2 regions of the Hoeflea sp. genome follow, and region 2 is predicted to be linked to the other one. Evidence: predicted binding sites of a transcription regulator. Region 2 holds the regulator's gene; the other holds the start of a gene.
What was found. Region 2 encodes PhoB, which activates phosphate uptake and scavenging genes when phosphate is short. Its sites were predicted from a motif close to TGTCATNNANCTGTCAT; they were not measured.
Positions count from the first base shown of each region.

Region 1: olsB (l-ornithine N(alpha)-acyltransferase) is a predicted target of PhoB. The motif match lies at 1,444-1,460, and genes of this name have one in related genera.

Region 1 covers NZ_CFHWAF010000055.1:19,654-24,456, forward strand. The annotation lists gene lspA (signal peptidase II) at 1-347, shown strand, start outside; gene acuI (acrylyl-CoA reductase (NADPH)) at 387-1,382, shown strand; gene olsB (l-ornithine N(alpha)-acyltransferase) at 1,567-2,382, shown strand; gene AC5E6N_RS12365 (NADP-dependent malic enzyme) at 2,440-4,725, opposite strand.
Region 2 covers NZ_CFHWAF010000039.1:5,517-10,319, reverse strand. The annotation lists gene pstB (phosphate ABC transporter ATP-binding protein PstB) at 1-789, shown strand, start outside; gene phoU (phosphate signaling complex protein PhoU) at 812-1,546, shown strand; gene phoB (phosphate regulon transcriptional regulator PhoB) at 1,595-2,278, shown strand; gene AC5E6N_RS09710 (VOC family protein) at 2,306-2,677, opposite strand; gene AC5E6N_RS09705 (winged helix-turn-helix transcriptional regulator) at 2,719-3,255, shown strand; gene AC5E6N_RS09700 (extracellular solute-binding protein) at 3,415-4,656, opposite strand; gene AC5E6N_RS09695 (carbohydrate ABC transporter permease) at 4,718-4,803, opposite strand, start outside.

The DNA of each region.
Region 1 (4,803 bases), on a different contig from region 2:
GCATCGCCTTTTCCATGCTGAGCTGGATGAACGAAAACTGGCTGATCGCCCTGATGCTCGTGGTCATTGCATTTGTCGCCGGTCTCTGGGCCCGCAGCACGCCGCAGCGCTGGATCAGCCAGATCGGGTTCGCGCTGATCGTCGCCGGCGCCATCGGCAATCTGATCGACCGCGCGACCTATGGCTATGTGATCGACTACATCCTGTTGCATACAAACAACTGGTATTTCGCGGTTTTCAATCTCGCCGACACGTTCATCACGCTGGGCGCCGGCGCAATCATCATCGACGAAGTGTTCGGCAAGTGGATCTATCCGCAGGAACCGGAGGAGTCCGAACAATCCTGAAACAGAACCGGCCACCCGCCGGTCACCGGAGGATAAAGCATGCAGGAACCGTTCAGGGCCATCGTCATCGATCGCGATGAAAACAAGGTTCAAAGCGTCGAGACCCGCGAGATCGGCCTCGACGATCTTATGGAGGGCGATGTCGTCGTTGAGGTCAACGCGACCACCGTCAACTACAAGGACGGCCTCGCCATCACAGGCAAGGCGCCCGTGGTGCGGCGATGGCCGATGATACCGGGCATCGACTGCGCGGGAACGGTCGTGCAGTCCGGCCATGACGGTTTCAAGGAGGGCGACCAGGTCATCCTCAACGGCTGGGGCGTCGGCGAAACGCATACGGGCTCCCATGCGCGCTACGCGCGTCTCAACGGCGACTGGCTTATTCGCCGGCCGGAGGGCATCAGCGCGCTCGATGCCATGGCCATCGGCACGGCAGGCTATACGGCCATGCTGTGCGTCATGGCGCTTGAGCGGCAGGGCGTGACGCCTCAGGACGGGCCGGTCATCGTCACCGGCGCCAATGGCGGGGTCGGCACGGTGGCCATTGCGGTCCTGTCGAAACTCGGCTTCGAGGTGATCGCCTCGACGGGCCGCACGTCGGAGGCCGATTTCCTCACATCGCTGGGCGCATCCGAAATCATCGATCGCGCGGAACTTTCGGAACCCGGACGCCCGCTCGGCAAGGAGCGCTGGGCGGCGGGTATCGATTCGGTCGGCAGCCACACGCTGGCAAACGTGATCGCGATGACCCGCTATGGCGGCGCGGTGGCGGCATGCGGCCTGGCGCAGGGCATGGATCTTCCGGCCACCGTCATGCCGTTCATTTTGCGGGCCATCGCGCTTCTGGGCGTCGATTCCGTCATGGCATCGCGTGCATTAAGGGAGGAGGCATGGCGCCGGCTCGGCACCGATCTCGATCTGGGCAAACTTCATGCTCTATCGAAAACCATTGCGTTTGATGATATCATTCCGACAGCAGCCGCGCTGATCGACGGCAAGATCAGGGGGCGCGTCGTCATTGATATGGAAAAATGATTTCTGCAAAGGGTGAAATACATTAACGACGACAACTTATCGTGGAAAGGCAGTGACGGCATGTCACTGCTTTGTCGTATTGTTCTGCTTAATGAGCGTCATGACTCGTTCACGGGATTGATTTGCCATGACACTGAACATGCGCCACACATTGCCGGCCAAATCGACGCGGCCGGCGCTTGAAATGATGCAGGAAGAAACCGCCATACTGGGCCGGATTGGCGATCTCGAGACCCGCCTGGCGTGCACACAGGAAGAAATCGAGGCGGCCCAGGCCGTCCGCTTCAACGTGTTCGCCAAGGAAATGGGTGCGGTTCTGCCGCCCGAATCCATGCGCCGCGGACGCGACATGGATGCGTTCGACGCGGTTTGCGATCACCTGCTTGTTTTCGACCGCACCATTGTCGGCAGTCCGGAAGAGCAGATCGTCGGCACCTACCGGCTTCTGCGCCAGGACGCTGCACGCGCGAATGACGGCTTCTACTCGACCTCCGAGTTCGCCATCGACGACATGCTTGCCCGGCACCCCGAAAAGCGCTTCCTCGAACTGGGGCGCTCCTGCGTGCTGCCGCAATATCGCACCCGCCGCACCGTCGAACTTCTGTGGCAGGGAAACTGGGCCTATTCGCTCGAACACGGCATCGACGCCATGTTCGGCTGCGCGTCCATGCCCGGCATAAGACCCGAAGCCCATGCCCTGCCCCTGTCCTTCCTCTATCACAACCGGCTGGCGAGCGGTGAGTGGTCGGTCAGCGCGCGGCCGGAGCTCTATAACAATATGGACCTGATGCCGAAGGAAGCCGTCGATGCGCGCAGCGCCATGTCGGCCCTCCCCCCCCTTCTGAAGGGCTATCTGAGGCTCGGCGCGGTGATCGGCGACGGCGCGGTGATCGACCATGCGTTCGGGACGACCGACGTGATGGTGGTGCTGCCGATCTCGAATATCGACTCGCGCTATCTGAATTATTACGGCGCCGACGCCAGCCGCTTCGCGTCCTGAAAGCCCGGATACGTTCCGGTAAAAGGCGGGCCATAGACGCCCGCCTTTTTGCGCCGGTCAGCTGCCGACATTGTAGGCGGCGATCGCCGCCATATTGACGATGTCTGAGTCGCGCGCGCCCATGGAGACGATCTGCACCGATTTGTCGAGACCGACGAGCAGCGGTCCGATAACGGTCGAACCGCCGAGTTCCTGGAGCATTTTGGTCGAAATCGACGCCGAGTGGAAAGCCGGCATGACGAGGACATTGGCCGGACCCGACAGGCGACAGAACGGATATTGCCGCATGACGTCGAGATTGAGTGCGACATCGGCCGCCATTTCGCCGTCATATTCGAAATCGACCCGCCGCCGGTCCAGTATCGAGACCGCCTCGCGCACCCTCTCCGCGCGTTCGCCGGGCGGATGGCCGAAGGTCGAATAGGCAAGCATGGCCACCCGCGGCTCATAGCCAAGCCGGCGGGCAACGCCGGCGGCCTCCTCGGCAATGTCGGCGAGTTCCTCGGAGTCCGGCATGTCGATGACTGCCGTGTCGGCAACGAGAACCGTTCTGCCGCGGCAAAGGGCGAGCGAGACGCCGATCACCCGGTGGCCGGGTTTGACATCGATGCACCGGCGCACATCGTCGAGCGCCGTCGAATAGTTGCGCGTGGTGCCCGTGACCACCGCATCGGCGTCACCAAGCGCGGCCATGCAGGAGGCGAAATGATTGCGGTCGGTGTTTATCAGGCGCTGGCAGTCACGATAGAGATAACCCTTCCTTTGCAGGCGCGCATAAAGATATTCCGTGTAGGCCTCGACCCGATGCGACACGCGCGCGTTGACGAGTTCGAGGCCGGGCCTGTCGAGATCGATGCCGGCGTGTCTGGCAACCTCTTCCATCTGCTCCGAGCGTCCGAGCAGAATGGCGGTGCCGAGATTCTGATTCACATAGGTCACCGCCGCGCGCATGACCTGCTCTTCCTCGCCCTCGGCGAAGACAACACGGCGCTGCTGACGGCGCACACGCTCATAAATGCGCTGCAGGGTCGAGGCGATCGGATCGCGGCGGGCGGAGAGCTCGCGCCCATAGGCCTCAAGATCGAGGATGGGGCGCTGGGCGACGCCCGAATCCATCGCCGCCCGGGCGACCGCCCTCGGGATATCCGACAGCAGACGCGGATCGAAGGGAACGGGAATGATGTATTGCGGTCCGAAACGGGGCCTGTTCCCGCGATAGGCCGTCGCGACCTCGTCGGGCACGTCCTGGCGCGCCAGATGGGCGAGCGCCTCGGCCGCGGCGATCTTCATCGCATCGTTGATCGTCGATGCGCGCACGTCCAGCGCACCGCGAAAGATATAGGGAAAGCCCAGAACGTTGTTGACCTGATTGGGATAATCGGACCGGCCGGTCGCCATGATGGCGTCCTCGCGTATGCGCGATACCTCCTCCGGCGTGATTTCCGGATCGGGGTTGGCCATGGCGAAGATAATCGGGTTGTCGGCCATCGAACGGACCATGTCCTCGGTCAACGCGCCCTTGACCGACAATCCGAAGAACACGTCGGAGCCCTTGACCGCCTCGGCCAGCGTTCTGTCTTCGGTTTTGACGGCATGGGCGGATTTCCACTGGTTCATGCCCTCTTCTCGGCCCTGGTAGATCACGCCCTTGGTGTCGCACAGCGTGATGTTGTCCGGCTTGAAGCCCATGGACTTGATCAGCTCGACACAGGCGATGGCCGCGGCGCCGGCGCCGTTGCACACGAGCCTGGTTGTCTCCATGTCACGGCCCGTCAGGTGAAGGGCATTGATCAGACCGGCAACGGCAATGATCGCCGTGCCGTGCTGGTCGTCATGAAAGACGGGGATATCCATGACCTCGCGCAGGCGCTGCTCGATGATGAAACAGTCCGGCGCCTTGATGTCCTCGAGGTTGATGCCGCCGAAGGAGGGACCGAGATGGCGCACGCAATTGACAAATTCGTCGATGTCCTCGGTGCCGACCTCGAGATCGATGGAGTCCACATCCGCGAAACGCTTGAAGAGAACCGCCTTGCCTTCCATGACCGGCTTCGACGCCAGCGCGCCGAGATTGCCGAGGCCGAGAATGGCCGTTCCGTTGGATATCACCGCGACGAGGTTGCCGCGCCCGGTATAGTCGAAGGCGCGGGACGGGTCGTCGGCGATGGCCTTGACCGGCACAGCGACACCGGGCGAATAGGCGAGCGAGAGATCGCGCTGCGTCGCCATCGGCTTGGTGGCGTTGACCTCGAGTTTTCCCGGTTTGCCGCGGGCGTGGAACTCCAGCGCCTCCTGCTCGGTGATGGTTGCCATCGTCTGTGACGCTTTGCTGGTCTCGGGCATATCTTCCAACCTGTTGTGGGCGAAGCGTATTCCTGTCTCCGCACCTGTTGTTTTTGCAGCCGCCGCACGGTTAGTGTG
Region 2 (4,803 bases):
GAGGCGGTCGGCGCAAAAACCGAAACGCAACCGCCGATAAAGATGCAGGGCCGCATGGTGAGCGTCTTTTACAGCGGCTCGCAGGCGCTCTACGACGTCGACCTCGATATCCGGCAATATCAGGTGACGGCGCTCATCGGTCCGTCCGGTTGCGGCAAGTCCACTTTCCTGCGCTGCCTCAACCGCATGAACGACACGATCGACGGGTGCGACGTGAAAGGAAGCATCACGCTCGACGGCGCCGACATCTACGATGCATCCGTCGACGTTGTCGAATTGCGGGCGAGTGTCGGAATGGTGTTCCAGAAGCCCAACCCCTTTCCGAAGTCGATCTACGAGAACATCGCCTACGGCCCGCGCATCCATGGTCTGGCCAGAAGCAAGACGGAATTTGATGAAATTGTCGAGACCAGCCTGCGCAGGGCAGGCCTGTTCGATGAAGTCAAGGACCGGCTCCATGAGCCCGGCACCGGCCTTTCGGGCGGTCAGCAGCAGCGCCTGTGCATCGCCCGCGCCATCGCCGTCAGCCCTGAGGTGATCCTGATGGACGAGCCCTGTTCGGCGCTCGATCCGATCGCCACCGCCAAGGTCGAGGAACTGATCGATGAACTGCGCCAGAACTTCACGATCGTCATCGTGACCCACTCCATGCAGCAGGCCGCGCGGGTCTCGCAGCGCACCGCCATGTTCCATCTCGGCAGTCTGGTCGAGGAAGGCGATACGGACAAGATGTTCACCAACCCGGACGATCAGCGCACCCAGGACTACATCACCGGCCGCTTCGGCTGATCTTGCGCGGACAGGAAAGATCATGAGCGAACAGAACTCCAACAGCCAGCTTGCCGCGCATACGGTTACGTCCTACGACGAGGATCTGCAGTTCCTGGCGCGGCGCATTGCCGAAATGGGCGGGATTGCCGAGCGCATGCTCGAAGAATCCGTCGCCGCGCTGGTCAATGGCGACGCGGGGCTGTCCCAGAAGGTGATCTCCGACGATCTGCTCCTCGACGACGCCGAGCGTCAGATCGGCGAGAAGGCCGTGCTGGTCATCGCCAAGCGCCAGCCCATGGCCGCCGATCTGCGCGATATTATCGGCTCGATCCGCATCGCCGCCGATCTCGAGCGCGTCGGAGACATGGCCAAGAACATTGCCAAGCGGGTGCTTGCCGTCCACGGCATGGCGCAGCCCAAGAAGCTGGTGCGCGGTCTCGATCACCTGGCCGAGCTGGCGCTGACGCAGCTCAAGGAAGTGCTGGACGCCTATTCGTCCCGCTCTCCGGAGCTTGCCAATTCCATCCGCGAACGCGACGAGGAAATCGACGCGATCTACACCTCCCTGTTCCGCGAACTGCTCACCTATATGATGGAAGACCCGCGCAACATCACCGCGTGTACCCATCTGCTGTTCTGCGCCAAGAACATCGAGCGTATCGGCGATCATGCCACCAACATCGCCGAGACCGTATACTATATCAGCACCGGCTCCCAGCTTTCGCCCGACAGGCCGAAAGACGACGAAACGGCGAGCGTGGGCGCCGACGAGTGACGGGCGGGCGGGCCGCGATCGGCGCGCCGCCGGAGAATGAACATGGGTATAGCACCGCAAATCACTGTTGTTGAAGACGAGGAGGCGCTGAGCGTTCTCCTGCGTTACAATCTCGAGGCCGAGGGTTACGAGGTCGATACCGTTCTGCGCGGCGACGAGGCCGAGATCAAGCTGCAGGAACGCGTTCCCGATCTGTTGATCCTCGACTGGATGTTGCCGGGGCTCTCGGGCATAGAACTGTGCCGCCGGCTGCGCATCCGCCCCGAGACCGAGCGCCTGCCGATCATTCTTCTGACCGCGCGCGGCGAGGAAAGCGAACGGGTGAGGGGCCTTTCCACCGGCGCCGACGACTATGTCGTCAAGCCGTTCTCGACACCGGAACTCATGGCCCGCGTACGCGCGCTCCTGCGCCGGGTCAAGCCGGAGACGATTTCGACCGTGCTCAAGGCCGGCGATATCGAGCTCGACCGCGAGACCCATCGCGTCTACCGCCGCGGCCGCGAGATCAAGCTCGGCCCGACGGAATTCCGGCTGCTGGAATTCTTCATGACCTCGCCGACACGGGTCTTTTCCCGCTCCCAGCTTCTCGACGGCGTCTGGGGTCACGATATCTATGTGGACGAACGCACCGTCGACGTCCATGTCGGCCGCCTGCGCAAGGCCCTCAACCTCTCCAACATGCGCGACGTGATCCGCACGGTGAGGGGTGCCGGCTATTCGCTGGAGACGTGAGCGGACTTGCTCTAACCTCATCTCGCTCTATTGCGTCAAATCCTGTGCGATCATGAGTGCATTGCCGTCCGGGTCGTAGAAGGTCGCGGTGCTGACCATGCCTTCAATCGTATCCGTCGGGCCGTCAAACTTGACCCCCTCGGCCTCCAGCGCGCTCCGCGCGGCAACGATGTCGGCGACGCCGAAAACCGGAACGGCATTGCCGGGGGCCGGCTCCGTCTGCTCGCCCATTCCCAGCGTCACGCCCTCGGTCATGGTCTTGACCTCGCTCCATCCGGCCTCGTCGATGTGATGCAGGAGCTCGAAGCCGAGCATGTCGCCATACCATTTCGCGCTTGCGTGCCGGTCGCTGACCGACAGCGCAAAGGTGATCCTATCGTTCAGTGTAACAACAGCCATCGCGATTTCCCTTTGGACTAAATTTATATATACTATACTTTATGGACATAGACAAACTTGTCAACATTACGTCCCGTTCATGGTCCATGGCCATCCTGAAGGCGATGCATAACGGTGTTCCGGGCCGGCAGGCGCCGCTCCTCGTCGCCTCCGGCGCGAGCCGGACGGCATTCGCCAAGAGCCTGGCGCATCTTGTCGAACTCGGGCTGCTGGAGCGCAACGCCGGACATGGTCACCCCTTAAGGCCCGAATACCGCTTGACCGGGGAGGGAATAAGGTTCGCAAAAATGGCCGCCGCGATTGCCGACGCTCTGCCGGATAAATCCGGGCAGCCCCTGCTTCGCCGCGCCTGGACCATTCCTGTCCTTGCCGTCAGCCGCCGGCCCAGCCGTTTTGTCGATATCAAGAGCGCCCTGTCGCCCATAACCGATCGCGCACTCTCCCAGTCGCTGCAAAGGCTGGAGGCGTGGCAATGGCTGAGCCGCGAGATCGACATCACCTCACACCCGCCGCGGCCGATCTACCAGGCGGCCAATGAGGGGTTCCGCATAAGCAACGTCGTCGGCGGCATGCTCTGATCGCTACGGCTTCCGAGATGCGCGCCCGATCGCGGTCTTTTCAGAACGGCATATTGCGGATTTTGTAAGCCTCATATTGAAAAGGACTGGATGGGGAAAATGCTGGGGCTGCAGCGGCCGCACCCGCCAAGCCGGATGCGGCCGGAATCCGGTCTGCAATCACTTCATCTGAAGCTGCATGCGAAGCGTGTCGGCGAGTTCCGAGATCGTCGCATCCACCTCTGCGCCTTCCGTGACCTCGACCAGCGCGGCGGCGATCAGGTCGGTCACGGCCACACCTTCCGCACCGGGATAGGCATACCAGGGGCCGGCATGGGCGGCGACCTGGGCATGCGCGGTCCTGGCGTTGGTGTTCGCCGCGTAATAGGCGCCGAGATACGCCTCGTCATCGAGCACGATCTTGTTTGCCGGCGCATAGCCGGTGTTCTCGACGATGATCTTCTGGCCTTCCGGGCCCGTGACGAAGGAGATGTATTCCCATGCCGCCTTCTGCTTCTCGACGTCCGGGGTCAACATGACGATGGCCGAGCCGCCGGTCGGGAAATAGACATTGTCCTCGGCAACGACCGGCGTGCCGAGCACGGTGACGTCGAACTTTCCGTCCGCGCCCTCTTCGAAGCGGGTCAGCAGCGAAGAGCTTTCAAAGAAGATGCCGAGCGTTCCGGCGGGAAACGCCTGGCGTGCATCGTTCTGCGACATGGATGACATGCCGGCTTCCTTGGCGAAGCGCTGGTAAAGGCCCGCCGCGGTCTTGCCGGCCTCGGCGTCGAACGTAATGTCGCTTTCGTCCTCGGTCATCGGACGTCCGCCATGCGAGCCCAGGAGCGACTGGAAGCGCCAGTCGTGGCGATGGATCCACACGCCCTCGATGGTGTCGCCAAGCGCATCGATCCTGGCAGCAAGTTCGATGATCCCGTCGAAGGTTTCCGGGAAATCGTCCATCGAGCCGCCGGCCTGTTCGACGAGATCCGGATTGACATACATGACCATGGTCGAGGCCGACGTGCCGAGCGCATGCTGGATGCCTTCGAACTGGCCAAGGGAGAGTAACGCCGGCGTATATCCGGCGGCCATCGGATCCCCGGGCAGAAAACCGTCGAGCGGTTGAGTGAGGCCGCGGTCTTCGAGGATACGCCAGCGGTTGAGGCCGACATAGGCGACATCCGGCGCGGTTCCGGCGACCGCCTCGCGCAGCAGCCTCTGCACGCCGTCTGCGTAGCCTTCGGCCGGACCGTCAATGGTGATCTTGATGTCCGGATTGGCCTGCATGAACGCGGTGGCGAGCGCGTCCTGGGTTTCGGCCCAGATGGTGGGGATGGCGTAATGGACCCGGATTTCGGTCTCGGCCATTGCCGAACTTGCGGCGAGGACGATACCGGCGGATAGAAGGAGATGCTTCATGATGTTCCTCTTCAGTGTCATGGAATGGAGGGGCGGGCGGCCCCGGTTGCTACGCGGGTACTTATTTCTTCAGTCCCGTGTTGGCGAGCCCCTGGGTGAAACGCTTCTGCGCCAGGAGAAAGCCCAGGATCAGCGGCAGGGTGATCA